3 regions of the Nonomuraea sp. NPDC005730 genome follow, and region 1 is predicted to be linked to each of the others. Evidence: riboswitches for the same ligand, from Rfam matches in the RefSeq annotation. Region 1 holds a riboswitch; each other region holds the start of a gene.
What was found. Region 1 has a riboswitch for cyclic di-AMP ahead of ABZ444_RS19880 (hypothetical protein). Riboswitches for the same ligand answer to the same signal wherever they lie in the genome.
Positions count from the first base shown of each region.

Region 2: linked by a shared signal. The riboswitch ahead of ABZ444_RS50625 (CHAP domain-containing protein) and the one ahead of ABZ444_RS19880 (hypothetical protein) in region 1 are both predicted to bind cyclic di-AMP.
Region 3: linked by a shared signal. The riboswitch ahead of ABZ444_RS39025 (CHAP domain-containing protein) and the one ahead of ABZ444_RS19880 (hypothetical protein) in region 1 are both predicted to bind cyclic di-AMP.

Region 1 is NZ_JBEXYK010000015.1:43,529-46,791, forward strand. Features, by position in the region: gene ABZ444_RS19870 (MDR family MFS transporter) at 1-1,175, shown strand, start outside; gene ABZ444_RS19875 (DUF5302 domain-containing protein) at 1,223-1,423, shown strand; cyclic di-AMP (ydaO/yuaA leader) riboswitch at 1,589-1,723, shown strand; gene ABZ444_RS19880 (hypothetical protein) at 1,900-2,613, shown strand; gene ABZ444_RS19885 (alpha/beta hydrolase) at 2,668-3,263, shown strand, end outside.
Region 2 is NZ_JBEXYK010000115.1:4,831-8,093, reverse strand. Features, by position in the region: gene ABZ444_RS50635 (nuclear transport factor 2 family protein) at 1-59, opposite strand, end outside; gene ABZ444_RS50630 (TetR/AcrR family transcriptional regulator) at 157-705, shown strand; gene ABZ444_RS50625 (CHAP domain-containing protein) at 757-1,470, opposite strand; cyclic di-AMP (ydaO/yuaA leader) riboswitch at 1,485-1,622, opposite strand; gene ABZ444_RS50620 (luciferase family protein) at 1,883-2,230, opposite strand; gene ABZ444_RS50615 (glycosyl hydrolase family 18 protein) at 2,473-3,263, shown strand, end outside.
Region 3 is NZ_JBEXYK010000054.1:12,599-15,861, reverse strand. Features, by position in the region: gene ABZ444_RS39030 (Gfo/Idh/MocA family oxidoreductase) at 4-957, shown strand; cyclic di-AMP (ydaO/yuaA leader) riboswitch at 1,075-1,212, shown strand; gene ABZ444_RS39025 (CHAP domain-containing protein) at 1,225-1,920, shown strand; gene ABZ444_RS39020 (methyltransferase) at 1,974-2,792, opposite strand; gene ABZ444_RS39015 (YciI family protein) at 2,950-3,263, shown strand, end outside.

The DNA.
Region 1 (3,263 bases):
GGCTCGCCCAGGACATGACCCAGCTCATCGCCTTCCGCGCCGTGCAGGGGCTGGGCGCGGGCGCGTTGTTGCCGCTGTCGCTGGCCCTGGTGATGGAGATGTTCCCGCCCGGACGCAACGGCGCCCGCGTGCAGGGCGCACTCGGCGGCGTGATGGCGTTGACGTACCTGGCCGGGCCCTTCCTGGGCGGGTTGTTCACCGACCACGCGAGCTGGCGGTGGGCCTTCTATGTGAACGTGCCGCTCGGGATCGTGCTGATCGCGATCGTGGTGCTGCGGCTGCCGTTCCGTCCGGGCACCGGCGGCGGGGGCCGGCCGGACTACGCGGGCATCGCGGTGTTCAGCGTGGCCATCAGCGCCCTGCTGCTCGGCCTGACCGAGAAGGGCCTGGACGGCAACTCCTGGACGTCTCCGCCGGTGGCCGGGCCGATCCTGCTGGCGCTGCTCCTGCTGGCCGTGTTCGTGCTGGTCGAGCTGCGGGCGGCGAACCCGGTCATGCCGATGCACCTGTTCCGGGACCGTACGTACACGCTGGTCAACGCGACCTCCTTCTTCACCGCCTTCTGCATGTACGCCGGCGTGGTGTTCCTGCCGCGCTACTTCCAGCAGGCGCTGGGCGTCAGCGCCACCGAGTCCGGGCTGCGGATCTACCCGATGACGCTGGCCATGGTGGCGGGCAGCGCGCTCATGGGCACGCTGATGTCCAGGACGCGCACGTACAAGCCGTGGCTGGTCGGGGCGCCGTTCCTGCTGGTGGCCGGCAGCCTGCTCTGCCTGAACCTCACCGTGCGCACCGACGGCCTGCTGCTGGCCGGGTGGATGGCGCTGCTCGGGCTCGGCATGGGGCCGATGTTGTCGGGGCTGACCGTGGCCGTGCAGCAGGCCGTCGCGCCGCGGTACATCGGCACGGCCTCGGCCAACCTCACCTTCTTCCGGCAGATCGGCGGCTCGGTGGCACTGGCGCTGGCCGGCACCGCGTACACGTCGGTCATCACCACGGACGCGCCCGTGCACGGGCTCGCGGCCGCGCACGCCTCGGCGGCGGCCGTGGTCATCCCGTCGCTGGGCGTGGCGGGCGCGGTGATCGCCCTGGTCGCGCTGGTGATGATGCCCGGCAGGCGGCTGGAGGAGACGCCCGCCGCGGAAAGCAGAGTGGAGGCCGGTTTCGCGTCGTGAGCGACGTCGTGCGAAGCTGTGGATGTCCCCAGAACCAGGAGGTCCTCATGGCGGAAACACCGGAGCCGGAAGTCAGCGAGACTCCCGAGGACGAGATGAAGCGCAAGTTCCGCGAGGCGTTGGAACGCAAGCGCGGGCAGCAGGCCGACTCGGCCGCGGGTGGCAGGGGCGTGGACCCGTCGAAGATCCACGGGGCGCACGGTCCGGCAGCGAGTAAAAGATCCTTCAGGCGCAAGAGCGGCGGCTGAAAGGCCCGATTTCGCAGGGGGTACGGCATGCCGTGCCCCCTTTCTCTTTACCTCGACAGGTAGATCTTTACCCGGTTCATGACGATTCGTTTGTATTTGTCCGAATCTCTGGGTACCGTCTTAACCAATTACCAGCTGGTGGCGTAGTCCCTACCAGGAGAGGGACGACAGCTGGCGCCGAATCCCGACGTGTCGGGAACCGGGGACCCATCTCATTGGGGTGAATCCGGCCACGTGCCGGTAGGGCATCTCCACGCCCGAACCCGTCAGCTAACCCGGTAGGCGAGATGGAGAGGACTTCACCGTATGTACCACCTCGTCGTACCCCCGGACAGTGTAGTGACGACCGCCTGCTGAGCGGTCTCTTCCCCGACTTCCCCCACGCGCCGCGTAACCACCTTTTCGGCGTTCTGCCCGGTTACGCACCGTAGTCACGCGCGTTCCCCCTGTCCCCTCGCGAAGGACTTCACTACTTCATGTCTCGATTTGGCCTGCGCTCTCTCGCTCTGCTGTCCGTGTCCGCCCTGGGCGCGCTGACGATCTCCGCCACCGGCGCCCACGCCGACACCGGCGACGACCAGAAGATCCTGCTCAAGGGTTCCACCAAGGCCTCCTACTTCTGGGACGACTCCTCCGGCCGCGCCGGCGACACCGGTCTCCCCGCCAGCGGCAAGCCCATGCAGAAGGGCCTGGCCGCCAGCCCGAGCTGGCCCCTCATGACCGAGGGGTACGTGACCTTCAACGGCAAGAAGATGCCGTTCTTCGTGGGCGACCGCGGCCCCGGCGAGCCCTCCAGCCGTGGCGTCATGCTCGACCTCGACGCCAAGACCTTCGCCGAGCTGACCGGCGGCACCTTCAACCCCGACACCCTCGGCGTGGACGGCAACGGCGGCCGCGGCCACATCAAGATCGACTACGTCATCACCAAGTGGGGCGAGGGCAAGGGCAAGAAGAACTACCCCGTGGCCTTCTCCAGCGGCGCGTGGGGCAGGTTCGACGCCAACCCGGCCGAGCCCCCCAAGGTGCTGGCCGAAAAGCCGGCCGACGACGCGGCCGGTTCCGCCGGCGGCCAGGGCGAGGTCGGCAAGACCGTCGCGATGGGCGGCACCGTCATGGCCGGCGCGCTGGTGCTGGCCGGCGGCGGCGTGGTGCTCGGCGGCGAGCGTCTGCGCAAGCTGCTCAACGACTGATCTCCAGACAAACCGCTCTTTACGCCTCGCGACTAGAATGACATTCTGGTCGCTGTGATCCAGCGCGCAGCCGCCAACGGCATCGAGATCGCCTACGAGAGCTTCGGCTCACCCGCGGGCCGGCCCCTGCTGCTCATCATGGGACTCGGCGCCCAGCTCATCCACTGGGACGACGAGTTCTGTGAACTCCTGGCCGAGCAGGGCCACCACGTCGTCAGGTTCGACAACCGCGACGCGGGCCTGTCCACCCATCTCCACGACGAGGGCGTGCCCGCCTGGGGTGCGCCCTCGCCGTATGTGCTGGACGATCTGGCCGACGACAGCGCCGGGCTCATGGACGTCCTGGGCCTGCCCGCCGCGCACGTCGTCGGCGCCTCGATGGGCGGGATGATCGCCCAGGCGCTGGCCATCCGGCACCCCGCCCGCGTGCTGAGCCTGACCTCGATCATGTCCACGCCCAGCCCGCAGGCGGCCCCGCCGACCGAGGCGGCCGCCGCGGTGCTCCTCGCCAAGCCCGCGACCGACCGCGAGACGGTCGTCGCCGGCGCGCTGACGACCTGGGCCGTGCTCGGGTCCCCCGGCTGGGAGCTGGACCGCGAACGCGTCACCAGGCTGGCCGGGCTCGCCTTCGACCGCTGCCACGACCCGGC
Region 2 (3,263 bases), on a different contig from region 1:
GCCTGGACCTTGATCCGGGCGGTCTCCTCGGTGAACGGCGGAACGGGCGGGCGTGTCATGAGATGTCCTCTCCGATCGAGAGAACGGGCGTTCTCCCGGGTTGTGCGATAGCGTAGAGAACGATCGTTCTCCGCGGCAAGCACCTGGAGGGGTGTCATGGATCACGAGCAGCGGTTGCTGGACGCCGCGGGCGACCTCTTCTACCGCCGCGGGGTCCAGGCGGTCGGCATGGACGAGATCCGGACCGCCTCCGGCGTCTCGCTGAAACGCCTCTACCAGTGTTTCCCGTCGAAGGAGGCGCTGGTCGTGGCCTATCTGCGGCGGCGCGACGAACGCTGGATGACCTCGCTCACCGCGTACGTGGCCGACGCCGGCGACCGCATCCCGGCGGTCTTCGCGTGGCTGGAACGCTGGTTCACCGAGGACGACTTCCGCGGCTGCGGGTTCGCCAACGCCTTCGCCGAGCTGGGCGCCGGTTCGGCCGTCGTCCGTACGGCGGTGCGCGAGCACAAGGAACGCCTGCGCGCCTACCTGCGCTCGCTCGCCGAGGAGGCCGGAGCCGGCGACCCCGGCCTGCTCGCCGAGCAGTTGCTCACCCTGATCGACGGCGCCACGGTGACCGCGATGATCTCGCAGGAGCCGGGCGCCGCCCGCTCGGCCGGGCAGGCCGCGGCGACCCTGGTCCACCAGCACCGGCGGCCGTGAACGCGAAAAGAGCGCACCCCCGCGGGGAGTGCGCTCTTTCGCGTCGCAGGATCAGGCGGCGTACGACGGGTAGCCGTAGCCGACGACCTGGGAGGTCGGGCGGACACGCTGCTCGACCTTGCCGTTGCCGGTGTTGCCCTCGATCGTGGAGATCGTGCCGTCGCCGTTGTTCTTGACGACGAAGCCGACGTGCTGGATGTCGTTCAGGCTCTTGCTGCCGCTCCAGGAGAAGAAGACGACGGCGCCCGGCTTGGCCTCGGTGCCCCAGCGGTCGTTGGCGGCGAACCACTTGGCGTGGCTCACGGTGTAGGCGTCCCAGCCGACCTGCGGGCGGGCGCCGGTCTGCTCGCCGACCCAGGAGACGAACATCGAGCACCAGGGGGCGTTCAGGTACATGGCGCGGTTGCCGCCGTCACGCGCGGCGGTCTCGGCGGCGCGCTGGGAGTCGGCGTACCACTTCTGGAACTTGGTGCCGCCGCCGTTGGCGTCCTCGGAGGTGCCGACCTGAGCGCGGGCCGTGGCCAGCACCTGGGCGGCGGTGACGTTGACCTTGCCCTTGGCGCTCTCGTCGGCGGCGCGGTTCTGCGCGACGTGCGGCTGGGCGGCCACGCCGGCGACCTTGGCGGTCTGGGTGGCGGTGTGGGCGGTGGCGGTGTCGGCGTTCACTGCCGCGTGCGTGCCGAGCACGCCGGCGACGGCGGTCGCGCCGAGAGCGATCTTGGCGAGGTCGAGCTTGTAGGCACGGTGAAGACGGTGCTTGGCCATGAGGGTGTTACTCCTTGAGCTTCCGTGCCGCTTGCCGGGTTAGCTGACGGGTTCGGGCGGGAAGCTGCCCTACGGCACCACGGTGCCGATTCACCCCATTGGACACATGGGTCCCCGGTTCCGCGCACAGGCGGATTCAGCGGTCTCTTGGTCAGGCGAAGGGCTGACGCATCGTCTTCCCGGGCCCGGGAAAGGGCCTGAAGGTATATGTGCGACGCCCGGATGCGAAGATGTCCGCATCGACTCTGTACAACACGGGTCCAGTCTGGGTAATTCCCAGGCAATGCCATCCCTACCTGGGACGACTCCCCGTTCGGCTGTGTACAACCAAGCTACCCGGCGAGTAATTCCCAGGCAAATGGCGGCATTGATTTCGACAGTGCGTGGGAGAAACGCTACGCACCGAATCGGTTCAGGCCACGTGCGCCTTTATCGCCACGCTCGTGAGGGCCAGCAACAATTCCAGATCGGGCTCCGCGTCGACCTGGACGGCGACCCAGGCGCGGTCGCGGCAGGCATGGACCTGGTCGCACGCCCGCAGATACGGCTCCAGGCGGCCGATGGCGGGGGCGGTGAGCCGTACGTGGATCTCGTCCCGGCCGGCCAGGCGCAGGATCTCGGTTCCGTGTACGGCGAAGGCGACCTGCTGACCGGTGCCGCTGACGTTCAGCGACGGCCAGGACCGTAACTCCGCGACCGCGCGGACCACGTAGGGCCCGCGTCGCGTGGGCGTCCGCCGCCAGGCGGAGATTCCTGCCACGCTCCAATGCTGAGCCACGGCTCACCCCGCCGTCAGCCCCCGTTCCTGAACCGTTATCCCCTCGTGAACGGGCGCGTCCGGGGTCTGACCGGCACGATTACGGACGCCTGACCGATGAGTATTGACGCTCCCCCAGGCAGAGGCTACCGTCGATTCACAACTTAAAGGAAACTTTCCTAATAGTTTCCCCAGAAGTCTCCCATCCCACTCCCCACACACCCCCCAACGGATGTCGGAGCGACATGAAACACACCATTCTGAGCAAGGTCCTGGCGGGAATGGCGGCATTGGCCCTGCCCCTCACCGTGGCCGTGGCCACCCCACCGATCGCCTCCGCCAGCGCGGTGGCGTACGCGGCGGCCTGGGCCCCGTGGACCGCCTACACGGCGGGCACGGTCGTCACCTACAACGGCGTCGACTACGTCTGCCTCCAGGCGCACACCTCCCAGCCCGGCTGGGAGCCGCCGAACGTGGCGGCGCTGTGGAAGGTCTCCGGTGGCGGCGGCAGCGACACGACCGCGCCGTCCGTGCCGGGCAACCTGCGCTCGACCGGCGTCACGGACACGAGCGTGGCCCTGGCCTGGAACGCCTCCACCGACAACGTGGCCGTGACCGGCTACGAGGTCTACCGCGGCGGCACGCTGGTCACCACCGTCACGGGCACCACGTACAACGACACCGGCCTCACCGCGAACACCGCCTACAGCTACACCGTGCGCGCGCGTGACGCGGCCGGCAACCGCTCGGCCAACAGCAACCAGATCTCCGCGACCACCACGGGCGGCGGTGGCGGCGACGACAAGACCCCGCCGTCGGTGCCCGGCAACCTGCGCTCGACCGGCGTCAGCAACAGCAGCGTCTCGCTGGCCTGGAACGCCTCCACCGACAACGTGGCGGTCACCGGCTACGAGATCTACCGCGGCGGCACCCTGGTCACCACCGTCACGGGCACCACGCACACCGACACCGGCCTCAGCGCCAACACCTCCTACAACTACACCGTGCGCGCGCGTGACGCGGCGGGCAACCGCTC
Region 3 (3,263 bases), on a different contig from region 1:
GTCGTGCGAGATTTCACCTGGGGAATAGCGGCGACCGGCGGCATCGCGCGTACCGTGGGGGCGGCCATCGTGGCCGAGCCCGGCATGCGGGTGGCCGCCGTCGGCTCGCGGAGCCCGCTCAGGGCGCGGGCGCTGGCCGACGAGCTGGGCGCGGAGTCCGCCTACGGCTCCTACGAGGCCCTGTGCGCCGATCCGGCCGTCGACGCGATCTACGTCGCCACGCCGCACGCCCAGCACCTGGAGGTGGCCGAGGCCGCCATCGCGGCGGGCAAGTCGGTGCTGTGCGAGAAGCCGCTGGCGGCCGACGTGGCCGACGCCGAGCGCATGGTGGCGCTGGCCCGCGCGGCCGGGGTCTTCCTCATGGAGGCCATGTGGATGCGCTTCAACCCGCTCATCCAGCGGGTGGCGGCCGATCCGCGCTTCGGTGAGATCCGGTCGGTGCGGGCCTCGTTCGGCTTCGCGCTGCCCTATGACCCCGCCCACCGCTTGTGGGCGCCGGAGCTGGGCGGCGGGGCCCTGCTCGACCTGGGGATCTACCCGTTCGGGCTGGCCCAGTTGCTGCTCGGCATGCCCGCGGAGCTGCGCGTGGCCGGCTCGCTGGCGCCCAGCGGGGTCGACGCCGAGGCCGGCGGGCTGCTGCTGTACCCGGGCGGGCGGCGGGCCCTGGTGGACGTGTCGCTGCTGGCGCATCACCCCAACGACGCGAGCGTGGTGGGCACGTCGATGCGGGCCGACATCCTGGCGCCGTTCTGGGCGCCGCAGCGGGTGCTGCTGTCGGGGCCGTCGATGGAGACGGAGGAGCTGGTGCTCGACCCGGCCGACAACGGTTACGCGGGTGAGCTGCGCGAGGTGCGCGCGGCCACGATCGAGGGCCGGACGGAGAGCGCGGTCATGCCGCTTGACGAATCCCTTGCCATGATGGGGCTTCTGGCCGAAGCGAGGGCCCAGCTCTCCTAGCTGGACCTTTAGGCATTTGCCTTGCTCTTGCCCGATGTATTACCTTATGGGGCATCTCGCGGCAGACGTCCGGTTTGACCGGCTTTGTCCAACCATCGCAAGACATTTCACAGGATCGTCCTGTGACCGCTGAATCCGCCTCCGGGCGGAACCGGGGACCCACGTCCTTTGGGGTGAATCGGCACTTCGGTGCCGTAGGGCAGCTTCCACGTCCGAACCCGTCAGCTAACCCGGTAAGCGGCATGGAAGCAAGGAGTAATGCCCTCGATGGCCACGCACCGTCCCATCCGTGCCCCGAAGATCAACTACGCCCACGCCGCGCTCGGCGCGGCCATCCTCGCCTCCGCCATCGGCGGCCACGCCACCGCCGCCGCCGCCGACAGCACCGGCCCGGCCGCCGCGACCGGCCACTCGGCCGTCGCGCCGCAGGCCGCCGCCCAGACCCGCAAGGCGGAGGAGACCCAGGTCAACGTCACCGCCGAGCAGGTCCTGGCCATGGCCAAGTCCCAGGTCGGCACCTCCGAGAACGCCTACGGCGGCGGCACCAAGTTCCAGAAGTGGTACGCCGACTCCCGGCGCGCCGCCGAGACCATCGCCCGCGACGGCGGCACCCGCGCGATGTACCTGAACGCGCCCTGGTGCTCGATCTTCGTCTCCTGGGTCGGCGAGCAGACCGGCGCCCGCCCGCAGGTCGGCTGGGACGCCTGGACCGTGGCCCACGCCAAGTGGTTCGCCGCCAACGACCGCTGGGGCGCCGAGGCCAGGCCCGGCGCGGTGGTCTTCTTCTCCTGGGGCGGCAGCAAGAGCCTGGACGCCATCCAGCACGTCGGCTTCGTCGTCAAGGACAACCACGACGGCACGATCTCCACGGTCGAGGGCAACACCGGCAACGGCAAGGTAGAGGAGCGCGTCCGTCCGAAGTCGCAGGTCGTCGGCTACGGATACCCCCAGTACGCGAGCTGACCTCCCCCGCTCCGAGCGCGCGTCCCGCACGAGGGACGCGCGCTCGCCGCGTCTCAGGGCCGGACCGCCACCAGCGAGTAGAGGATCGGCAGGTGCGAGTCCCCGAACGGGAACCGGTACCGGCCGTCCGCGCCCTCGGACAGCAGGCCGCGCGGGTCGATGTCGGTCTCGACGTGCTCGCCCAGCTCGGCCACCGTGAGCCCGGCCCGCGCCGCCGCGGTGACGATCTCGCCCACCGAGTACGGGTACTCGACCGCCTCGTGGGCCTCGGTCACCACTCCGGCGTCGGCGTACGTGCCGGTCACCGTCTCCCGGTGGGCCTGCCCGCCGCCGTAGGGCCAGTCGGCCACCAGCGGGTCGAGCGAGGCCACCGTCTGGTAGGCCGGATGCAGGTCGACCAGCACCAGCCGCCCGCCGGGCCGCAGCGCCATGGCCGCGCCGCGCATCCAGGCGCCCAGATCGCCGATCCAGCACAACACGCCGTACGTGGCCACCGCCACGTCGAAGCCGCCGGCCAGCGACTCCGGCAGCCGCTGCGTGTCGGCCTCCACGAACGTGGCCGCCAGCCCGGCCCTGGCCGCCAGGTCGCGGGCGCGCGCGACCGCCACCGGGGAGAAGTCCACGCCGGTCACCCGCGCTCCGAGACGTGCCCAGCTCAGCGTGTCCAGGCCGAAGTGGCACTGCAGGTGGAGCAGGTCCTTTCCGGCGACGTCGCCGGCCAGGCGGCGTTCGAGCGCGTAGAGGGTCTGCCGGCCGGCGAGGAAGGCGTCGACGTCGTAGAACCGGTCGGCTGAGGTGGAGCCGTGGACGCGGGCGCGCTCGTCCCAGAGGGCCCGGTTGGGGACGGGGGCGTCTTGTGCGGGTTGGGGCATGGGGCGAGGATGGCACATCGGCCACGCGGCCGCTCGACCGGTACGGTGCCCTGGGAACGGACGGGTCCGCGCCCGCGTGTCGATCCGGCCGGCGCCCGTTCGACGCTTCGGCGAGACCGGCTCCGCCCAGGGGCCGCGGACGGAAGGGACGTGCAGGATGAAATTCATGATCGTCGGCAAGGCCAACGCGGAGACCGAGGCCGGGGCGCTGCCCAGCCAGGAGCTCGTCGACAACATGCACGCCTACAACGAGGCGCTGGCCAAGGCGGGGGTGCTGCTGGCCGCCGAGGGGCTCTACCCGAGCTCACAGGGCGCGCAGATCGCCTACAGCGGCGGCCGGGCCACGGTGATCGACGGCCCGTTCGCCGAGGCCAAGGAGCTGATCGCGGGGTTCTGGCTGATCCAGGTGAAGTCCAGGGAGGAGGCCCTGGAATGGGCCATGCGGGTGCCCGTCCCCGAGGGCCACGACGG